2 regions of the Mesobacillus sp. S13 genome follow, and region 1 is predicted to be linked to the other one. Evidence: predicted binding sites of a transcription regulator. Region 1 holds the regulator's gene; the other holds the start of a gene.
What was found. Region 1 encodes Rex, which represses fermentation and respiration genes when NADH is low (regulators of the CRP and FNR family bind a similar motif). Its sites were predicted from a motif close to TTGTGAAATATTTCACAA; they were not measured.
Positions count from the first base shown of each region.

Region 2: qoxA (cytochrome aa3 quinol oxidase subunit II) is a predicted target of Rex. The motif match lies at 3,354-3,371, and genes of this name have one in related genera.

Region 1 is NZ_CP084622.1:247,228-252,407, reverse strand. It holds gene LGO15_RS01430 (GNAT family N-acetyltransferase) at 108-635, opposite strand; gene LGO15_RS01425 (CPBP family intramembrane glutamic endopeptidase) at 882-1,613, shown strand; gene LGO15_RS01420 (YdiK family protein) at 1,617-1,817, shown strand; gene LGO15_RS01415 (redox-sensing transcriptional repressor Rex) at 1,843-2,508, opposite strand; gene moaC (cyclic pyranopterin monophosphate synthase MoaC) at 2,536-3,030, opposite strand; gene LGO15_RS01405 (ABC-F family ATP-binding cassette domain-containing protein) at 3,210-5,138, shown strand.
Region 2 is NZ_CP084622.1:2,422,792-2,427,971, reverse strand. It holds gene adhE (bifunctional acetaldehyde-CoA/alcohol dehydrogenase) at 1-688, opposite strand, end outside; gene LGO15_RS12450 (hypothetical protein) at 825-1,052, opposite strand; gene LGO15_RS12445 (oxidoreductase) at 1,238-2,131, opposite strand; gene LGO15_RS12440 (alpha/beta hydrolase family protein) at 2,154-2,909, opposite strand; gene LGO15_RS12435 (hypothetical protein) at 3,034-3,198, shown strand; gene qoxA (cytochrome aa3 quinol oxidase subunit II) at 3,485-4,510, shown strand; gene qoxB (cytochrome aa3 quinol oxidase subunit I) at 4,500-5,180, shown strand, end outside.

The DNA of each region.
Region 1 (5,180 bases):
TAATAATGAATCTCAATTTTTTTTGCAAGCGTGAAGCAAGATTTTTTCTTAAAAAATTATGATTCCCATGCCCTTGTCGAATCGTGGAAAATTCTCTGCTGACGTCCTTAACATTCTATTTGAAACAGGACATGCCTCTTCAAAGGACTGCCCATATCCACTTTAGGATGTTGAAAAGTCTTAACGGGCTTCATGCCGATTTTTTTCATGACATTTATAGAAGGTCTGTTGATCTCAGCTGTGAAACTGACGACCTTGCTAAAGCCCAGTTCATTAAATCCATACTCCAGACAGGCCTTAGCCCCTTCCGTTGCATACCCATTTCCCCATGCCTCTTTCTTGAGCCTCCAGCCAATTTCAATACAAGGGGTAAAATCCGCTTCGAAAGTTGCCCTGTGAAATCCTATAAAACCTATATATTCTTTCGTCTCCTTGACTTCAACAGCATACAGCCCATAGCCGCATTCCTCCAGCTCGGAGATGATGTTTTGATAAAATTGATGCGTTTCTTCTTCTGATAAAGTATTGGCAAAATACTTCATGACCTCCTGGTCCGCATTCATTTTTGCAAAGTGCTCCAGATCTTCTGCTGACCAGTCACGCAGTTTCAGCCTTGACGTTTCCAAATAGATCATATTTCCTCCGACCCTTTTCAAAAAATAATTCACCTTATCCTGTATGTGCTATTCCAAAATGATTAAAACTTGGTTTCACCTTTTTTCTCCTGACCCTACAATTTGAACTTTCCAATCATTTATTAGTAGAATAAAGACAGTGTCTATCCAAACCAAAGCTGTCCTCGTATTTTATTTTACAGGTCGGCTTATTATTACGTAAAATTTCAGGACATATATTATCTGCATTGATAAGGAGTTTTTCTATTGAAAAAGGAATATTGGTACATCATTATCGCCTATATAGTCATGCAGCTTTCAAGCCTGATTGGCATCCCGATTGTCGCCTTCACCGGTGCTGCAATGGGAAAGAGCCTGGAAGAAATGGAAACCCTCTCGATTCCATACTGGCTTGTGATCAGCTTTTCACTGACACTAGTCATCGTGCTTTTGCTTTTGAGGAAAGAACGCAGATCTCATGCGGACTTACGTGATGCGTCCTCTCCAGCAAGCTCAGCCGCCTGGGCTTTCGCAGGTGTATTCCTCGCACTGTTCGCGCAATCAATCGCCGCCAATATCGAAAATATGCTTGGCATCGAAATGGGATCTGAGAATACCCAGGAAATCATTAAGCTGATTGAAATGTTCCCGGTTGTCATTTTGGTCAGTTCGATCATCGGCCCTATATTAGAGGAAATCGTCTTCCGTAAGATCATTTTCGGCAGCCTGCATAAGAAAATGAATTTCTTTTTCGCTGGATTGATCAGCTCTGTTATTTTTGCGCTTGCACATATGGAACCAGAGCATGTGATCTTGTACTCTGCAATGGGGTTCACTTTTGCTTTCCTTTATGTAAAAACAAAGCGGATCATCGTGCCAATCATCGCCCATGTTACAATGAATACAATGGTTGTTCTGCTTCAATCCGTATTTAGGGAAGACATTGAGAGAATGATAAAAGAAGCAGAGAAAATTCAAGGTTTTATTGGGGGATTCTAAGTTATGAAACAATCGCCTTTATTTTCAGGCATTGTCTACATCTTGTTAGGCAGCTTATTCACCTATTTCGCCATCCAGAATGTAAACGATTCAGGATGGGGATTCTTCAGCTACTTGCTAGTGGCTCTTGCCACGTTCGACTTTGGTTCTGGCATCAGGATGATCCTTTTTCATTTCAAATTGAAGAATATAAAGAAAAAGTAGCTCCTTCCTCTGAAGGAGCTACTTTTTATTCTGCCGATTCTGTTGGTTCGGTATCTGTCGGGTAATGCTTTAAGAAATAGATCAATGATTGCAATTCAACTGCCAAATCAATATGATGGATCCTGATCGATGAAGGCACGTTCAGCCTCGCCGGCGTGAAGTTCAGGATTCCTTTGATATTTGCCTGCACCAATCGGTCTGTTATCGGCTGTGCGACAGCAGACGGGACTGTCAGGATTGCCACCTGGATGCCTTCCTCTACGACAACTTTGTCGAGATCATCCATATGGTACACTGCTACGTCACCAATCTTCGTGCCCACTTTGCCTGGATCTACGTCAAAGGCAATCTCGATTTTCGTATTATTGTTCTTTGAAAAATTGTAGTTCAGAAACGCTGTTCCCAGATTACCGACTCCGATCAAGGCAACCTTCGTCAATTCATCCTGATCCAGCGTCTTTCGGAAAAAGGTCAGCAGGTAATTGACATTATAGCCGTACCCCTTTTTACCCAAAGCTCCAAAGTAGGAAAAATCCCTGCGGATTGTCGCTGAATCCACTTTTACCGCTTCACTTAATTCCGCTGATGATACCCTTTGCTTTCCTGAAGAATGCAAGTTCAATAAGAACCGGTAATACAGCGGCAAACGTTTTGCGGTTGCCTGCGGAATCTTCATAGCATCATTCGTCATTCTCCATCCTCCACCCTGTCCGTATTTCTATCTCAACTTTTCTTCTCTCTTGAAATCGCCGTTCTTACCACCGGTTTTTTCGACCAGATAGGTCTTTCCAATTACCATGCCCTTATCAACGGCCTTGCACATATCATAAACAGTCAGCGCACATGCTGAAGCTGCTGTTAACGCTTCCATTTCCACACCTGTATTCCCTTTTGTTTTTACAGCTGCGGAGATATTTAAAACATAGTCATTTCCATTTTGCTCCCAATCGAATGAAAGGTCAATCCCTGTCAGTGGAATCGGGTGGCACATCGGGATGATTTCAGACGTTTTTTTCGCCGCCATGATGCCTGCTACTTGCGCGACAGCCAGTACATCCCCTTTTTTCATTTTATTTTCAGTGATTCTCACATATATATCTTCATTCACGGTTATGCTTGAATGGGCGACTGCCGTACGGACCGTCTCCGGTTTTTCACTGACATCGACCATCTTTGCTCTGCCCTCTTCGTTAAAATGAGTAAATTCTGCCATATGTAAGCTCCTTTCTATCAAATGATACACTATTTTGTCAAACTTGTGTGTGAACTTTGTTTCAGTGTTCACAATACAAAGTGAAATTTCAATACCATATAACCTATAGCAGTTCGCACATATTGCCGTGCCTATATTAATGGGTTACACTATCTCTAAGGCAATAGAGGTGAAAAATAATGATTTTATTACAGGTTAATCAGCTATCAAAATATTTTGCTGCTGATCTTATTTTATCGAATATAAAGTTTGAAATACAGACCAACGACCGTGTTGCGCTTGTTGGAAGGAACGGAGCAGGAAAATCAACCCTGCTGAAAATCATTGCCGGGTATGAATCCCATGATGGCGGAGAAATCATCCGTCCTAAAGGGACGATGATTGGCTATCTCGCCCAGAATACCGGGCTGGAATCCGAGAAAAGCATCTGGGATGAAATGCTGGCCGTTTTTGACCATCTGCACAGGATGGAAAAAGACTTGCGCAGATTGGAAGAAAAGATGTCGGATCCTGACATTCTTTCTAACCAGACAGAATACGACAGGGTTTTAAAAGATTATGACCTGCTGCAGGTCCAGTTCAAGGAAAAAGGCGGCTACCAATATGAAGCCGATATTCGTTCCGTCCTTCACGGCCTTAACTTCCATTCTTTTGATTATTCCACAAAAATATCCACTTTAAGCGGGGGACAAAAAACTAGACTCGCATTGGCGAAACTTTTATTGACCCGTCCGGATATTTTGATTCTCGATGAACCGACGAACCATCTTGATATTGACACGCTATCGTGGCTTGAGCAGTATTTGCAGGGCTACAACGGCGCAATCTTGATTGTATCCCACGACCGGTATTTCCTTGATAAAGTCGTCAACCAGGTTTATGAAATTTCCCGCCATCAGCTGACAAAGTTTCCTGGCAATTACAGCTCGTACTTAAATCAGAAAGCTGCGAATTACGAACGCGACATGAAACTGTATGAGAAGCAGCAGGATGAAATCTCCAAGCTCCAGGATTTTATCCAGAGGAACTTGGCCAGGGCATCCACAACCAAGCGTGCCCAAAGCCGTCGGAAGCAGCTGGAAAAAATCGATCGCATGGACAGGCCCAAGGGAGATGAAAAATCTGCCTCATTCAGCTTTCAAATCGAACGACAAAGCGGCAACGATGTCATGAAGGTTGATGCCCTATCTGTCGGCTATCACAATGACATCGTATCTGAAAATATCTTTTTCAATCTTTCACGTGGAGACAGCACGGCACTGGTTGGACCAAATGGCGTTGGTAAATCAACTTTATTAAAAACCATCGTGGAGAAACTGCCTTCGATTAAAGGGAATATTCAATACGGTTCTAATGTCTCGATTGGCTACTATGATCAGGAACAGGCAGAACTTAGCTCGAACAAAAAGGTTTTGAATGAACTCTGGGATGAATACCCATTGAAATCCGAAAAAGAGATCCGTACCGTCCTGGGGAACTTCCTATTCTCAGGAGACGATGTCCTAAAGATCGTTTCCACGCTTAGCGGTGGCGAAAAAGCACGTTTGGCACTGGCCAAGCTGATGCTGCAGAACTCGAATTTCTTAATTCTGGACGAGCCGACAAACCACCTTGATCTGGACAGCAAAGAAGTTCTTGAAAATGCACTGATCGATTATCCAGGCACCATCCTGTTCGTCTCACATGACCGTTATTTTATCAATAGGATAGCCACAAAAGTACTCGAGCTCGATCGAGGCGGTGCAACGGAATACCTTGGTGATTACGATTACTATGTCGAGAAAAAGCTGGAGCAGGAAGAGCTGCGAGCCATGGCCGAACAGGCTGCCAAAGCATCGGGAAGTGTTGTGGACAACTCCAAGCAGGACAAGACCTCCTACCAGCAGGACAAAGAAGCCAAAAAACTCGAACGCCAGCGCAAACGCCGCATGGAAGAAGTGGAAGCAAAAATTGAACAACTAGAGTTGGAAGTCGCTGAATATGAAGAATTGCTCTGTGACCCTGAAATCTTCCAGGATCACGAAAAAGCTGGAGAAATCAATAGCAAAATTGAAGCCGCCAAAGAGGCACTCGATGAATTGATGGAAGAGTGGACAGAGCTGGCTTAATAAGTGAAATACCGGACATGAATGTGTCCGGTATTTTTTTGT
Region 2 (5,180 bases), 2.2 Mb from region 1:
TATAGCAAGGCACATTCCCTGGCCCAACGCCTAATGCTGGTTTTCCTGAACTGTAAGCCGATTTCACCATTCCGGCACCGCCAGTAGCTAATATCAAAGAAATCTTCGGATGGTTCATCAATGATTGTGTTGCTTCCAGAGAAGGCTTTTCAATCCACTGGATACAATCTTCTGGTGCACCGGCTCTAACTGCTGCATCGCGGAGGATTTTCGCTGCCTCACTGCTGCATTTTTGCGCAGACGGGTGAAAAGCGAATATGATAGGGTTTCTTGTCTTTATTGAGATTAACGCTTTGAACATCGTTGTTGAAGTAGGATTCGTTACAGGTGTAACTCCCGCAATCACTCCAACTGGCTCAGCAATCGTGATCATTCCTTCATGCTCGTTCTCGTCAATGATGCCTGCTGTCTTGTCATATTTGATATTGTGATACACATACTCTGTCGCAAACATATTCTTGATGATCTTATCCTCATAAACACCGCGTTTTGTTTCTTCAACTGCCATTTTAGCAAGGGGCATATGTTGATCAAGACCCGCCAGCGCCATTTCTTTTACAATTTTATTCACGGCTTCTTGATCTAGCTCCCGCATTTTCGCTAATGCATTCAATCCTTTTTCTAAAAGACTATCAACCATTTTAGTGACGGTTGTTTGTTCTTTTACCACTTTTTCAATTGTCCCCATGTTCAGGACCTCCTCTTTCTTTTAGGTTTTGCTAAATGTATGTTGTTCATATGTTGTTGAGTTTTGGATTAGGTTCATTGATTGAAGAGAGTAAGTGTTTTGTTTGTGAACATTTTCACAATTAGTGTCGAAAAAATCACTCGCAAACTGGATTTCTAGGTATTTTTTCAAAGCTGATGTCTGTTAAGAATTTCGTGCTTCTCTTAACAATGACAACGAAGTTAACTGTCCAGATGTAAGCTGGAATTTCTGTATCATCTTTATACATCATTGCTTCAAACTCATCACCTATTACTTCCTCGAGCATTTCCTGAGTATAGGTCTCAGTATCAGTTGAGAAAGGTTTAAATTCGCAGTACATCATTTTAATCACTCCTTTTCCTTTTCTAATTAAAGATTAACACATAAAACGAATAATACTTTGTGAAATATTGAACAAAGTATGAATTATCATTGTTCAATATTAGTAGGAAGTGAGACCAATAAAATGAAAACGCTTACAAATATAATGTTATTTAAATATAATAAAAGAGACTCTTTAAAGAGTCTCTAAAAATCAAATTGTACCCCGGTCAACTCTTCTGACACTTGCCATAAACGGTTCATGGTCACTTCATTAAACACACCAGGGGCCGGGATTTCAATTGCAGGATATCCTTTTCTATTGCCCCTGCCATCTGGGCCGATATATTCACCGCCGTTCAAGCTGTCATCCGCTGCGGCATAAATCGTCGGAAGTGCCCCCATTGCTGCAGGTTGGGAGAAGAGTTTCATCAGACCTTTCATATATTTAGGAGTTTCACCTTTTCCTAAATTGAATAGATTCGTATTTGATATTCCCGGGTGACAGGCAACACTGATTGTTTCAATTCCATGCAGTTTCAAGCGGTTATCAAGCTCCTTTGCGAATAACAGGTTCGCAAGCTTGCTCTGACCGTAAAACTTCATTGCTTTATAGCCTTTAGAGCCGTCTAGATTGTCAAAGTCGATTGAAGCTCCACGATGAGCAATACTGCTTAGAGTGACCACTCGGGATCCAGGTGTCTTTTTCAAAAGTGGCAGTAAAAGGCCTGTCAACGCAAAATGTCCTATGTGATTGCTGCCAAATTGAAGTTCGAACCCATCTTTTGTCTTGCCGTATGGAGGAATCATCACCCCAGCGTTATTGATTAATATATGTAAATGTCTAAATTTTTCGATAAAACCTGAAGTAAAATGGCGGACACTTGCAAGGTCTGCCAGATCCAGTTTCATCATTTCAACTGATACTTTACTATTTTCTTGCAGAATGGAATCTACAGCAGCCTTGCCCTTTTCTTCATTCCTCACCGCGAGAATGACATGAGCTCCCTTGTCGGAAAGCTTTCTGGCAGCTTCAAAGCCAATTCCGCTATTTGCTCCCGTAATAATAACGGTTTGTCCTGATAAGTTCTCCCTTAACATATACATGCACCTCCAAAAGCTTCTATTTTACAAAATGGCAAATGTTCTCGATGACTTCTTTTTCCCAATAGTATGAATTAAAGGTATGGTCTGCCCCAGTCACCAGGTGTAGTGCAGCCCGTCCCTGGTAGCATTTCTCCTGATATTTCTTGGATTCCTCAATCGAAACAGCTTCATCCCTTGTTCCATGGATGATCAAAACATCCCGTTCAAATGATTTAGCCCTTTCCCATACATTAAAGGAATTTAGCTCAGCAATAAAATCCTTTCCTATTAAATTCCCACCTATGTCGAATGCGTTCTCTTCTTTTATATAAGCAGAATTTTTCTCCATAACTTTCACCTTCTCTGCCATATTGCCAGCTGGAGCCAGTAAAATAAGTTTCTCAATTTCCCCTGGATGATCTCCGGCAAGAAGACTGGCAACCAATCCTCCCATGCTAAAACCAAGAACAATTACTTTTTCCTTATCAATTTCTGGATGTGATTGAACATACTCGAGAATCGTTTCTGCCTCTGCTAACTCATTCAAAACAGTCATATCTTCAAAATTTCCATCGCTTTCTCCGCTTCCTAAAAAATCGAATCGGAAGCTGGCAATCCCAAGTTCTTCAAGTGCCCTGGAAATCTTTAAAAAGAAACGGTGCGGCTCGAGCTTGCTTCCAGTAAAGCCATGCAGAAGAATAACAGCAGGAGCCTTTTTCTGAGCCAACAAGGGGAAATGCGCCATCCCCCTCATCACCTTGTTTTTATGTAATAGCGAAACAGCTTGTTGCATTCGCATAACTCCTTCCGATGTTTTCAATATCTTCAATGGTATCACAATTGGTCTGATTAACCATTGAAATTAACTTGAATATATTCCATACTAAACACATAGGAATTATTGGAGGGATAAAAACATGAATCTTTTTGCTGAAAAATGTCCGCGTTGTAAAAAAACGCTGGAAGTTAAAGCGCATCCTTCAAGCAAGACGATCATCATTAAGGCTTGCACCTCAGGCCATTATGAAAAGGAATTCCATCCAGCATTGGAGACCTATATAGAGAGAAATAAAGTATCATAGTCTTTGAAGCAGGGCCTCAATTTGAGTGCCCTGCTTTTTCGTCAATGGGTTTTATTTTTAATTCACCAAGATGACAATTTTTGTTTTCATAATTTGTTCACATTTGTCTTCAAAACCGTAACAATTTCCATGTTAGAATGATTACAAATAAATTAGTGTGATATTTATCACACTTATTACCACAACTTACCGTTCATTTTTGGCTCTTTTTCGAAAACTTTGTGAACGAATGAACATAAGTTTGTGATAGAATGAACAAGTTCGATATTTGAAAGGAGCTGCAGTGATGAAGAAATCAAAACTTTTTTTGGTCTCCCTCACCTCGATCATAGCTGTGCTGTTGCTTAGCGGCTGTGAAAACAATATGGTGGTATTCAATCCAGAGGGACCAATTGCAAGGCAAATTCTGGAGTTAATCAACTTTTCGATTGCTTTGATGCTACTTGTTACAGTGGTTGTTTTCGGGCTATTCGGATTCATCGTCTGGAAGTATCGTGAAAAGAAAGACAATATGGATTACGAACCACCTGAAGAACACGGCAGCACTGTGCTCGAAATAATTTGGACAGTGATTCCGATATTGATTATCGTAGCTTTGACGATCCCTACTGTTAAGACGATTTACGCTATAGATGAAATCCCTAAAGGATATGAGAATAAAGAACCTCTTGTCATTAACGTTACATCCGCAGATTGGAAATGGATATTCAGCTATCCGGAACAAGGTATCGAAACTGTGAACTATGTGAATATTCCTGAAGACCGCCCGATTGATTTCAGGCTGACTTCTGCAGGTACGATGCAAAGCTTCTGGATCCCTGCTTTAGCGGGCCAAAAGTACACGATGGCAAAAGCTGAAACACAGCTGTATCTAGTGGCAGATAATCCTGGTTCCTATGTTGGAAAGAACACGAACTTCAACGGCCAGGGATATGCGGGCATGGAGTTCGAGGTACTTTCCCAGACACAAGAAGATTGGGATCAATGGATCAAAGACGTAAAAGAAACTGCTCCAAAAATGACATTGCAAGAGTATGAGAAAATGCTCGAGCCTTCCCACCTTGGACGGAAGACATTCTCAAATACTCACCTTGAGTGGGTTGATCACTCTGATCCGCATTCAAAGAACTACACAAATCCAGAAATGTATGACAGAGGACATGGCTGGCCTGGAAAGATCTTTGAGGATAAGGATAATTACAAGAATAAAGATGGAAACAATGAGCATTCAAATCATGGAAACAATGAAGATATGAAACATAAAGAATCCGAAACTGAAGATTCACACGGAGGTGACCACAGTGGGCATTAAGTGGGATGAATTTTTCGTAACAGGTGATCCATTAATTTTCGCATCACAAATCGGGATTGCCCTGACATTAGTTGGTGCATTAGCCGGCCTCACCTATTTTAAAAAATGGAATTATCTTTGGTCGGAATGGTTTACAACTGTTGACCACAAGAAGATTGGGATTATGTATATCCTGCTTGGCGTCGTGATGTTTTTCCGTGGCGGTATTGATGGCTTGATGATGAAAGGCCAGACTGCCGTACCGGAAAATGAATTCCTGAATGCACAGCACTATAACGAGGTATTCACCACTCACGGTGTCATCATGATTCTGTTTGTTGCGATGCCGCTCTTGATCGGTCTCATGAACTTTGTGATTCCTCTCCAGATCGGTGCTCGTGACGTTGCTTTTCCGCAGCTGAACGCCCTTAGCTTTTGGCTTACTGTCAGCGGTGCGGCGTTGTTCAATATTTCATTTATCATCGGCGGATCTCCTGATGCCGGTTGGACTTCCTACTTCCCTCTTGCCGGGAAAGAATTCAGTCCGGGAATAGGAAATAACTTTTACGCAGTGGCCCTGCAAATTGCGGGTGCAGGTACTTTGATGACGGGTATTAACTTCGTTGTCACAGTGTTAAAAATGAGGACTAAAGGCATGACCCTGATGAAGATGCCGATGTTCACATGGACA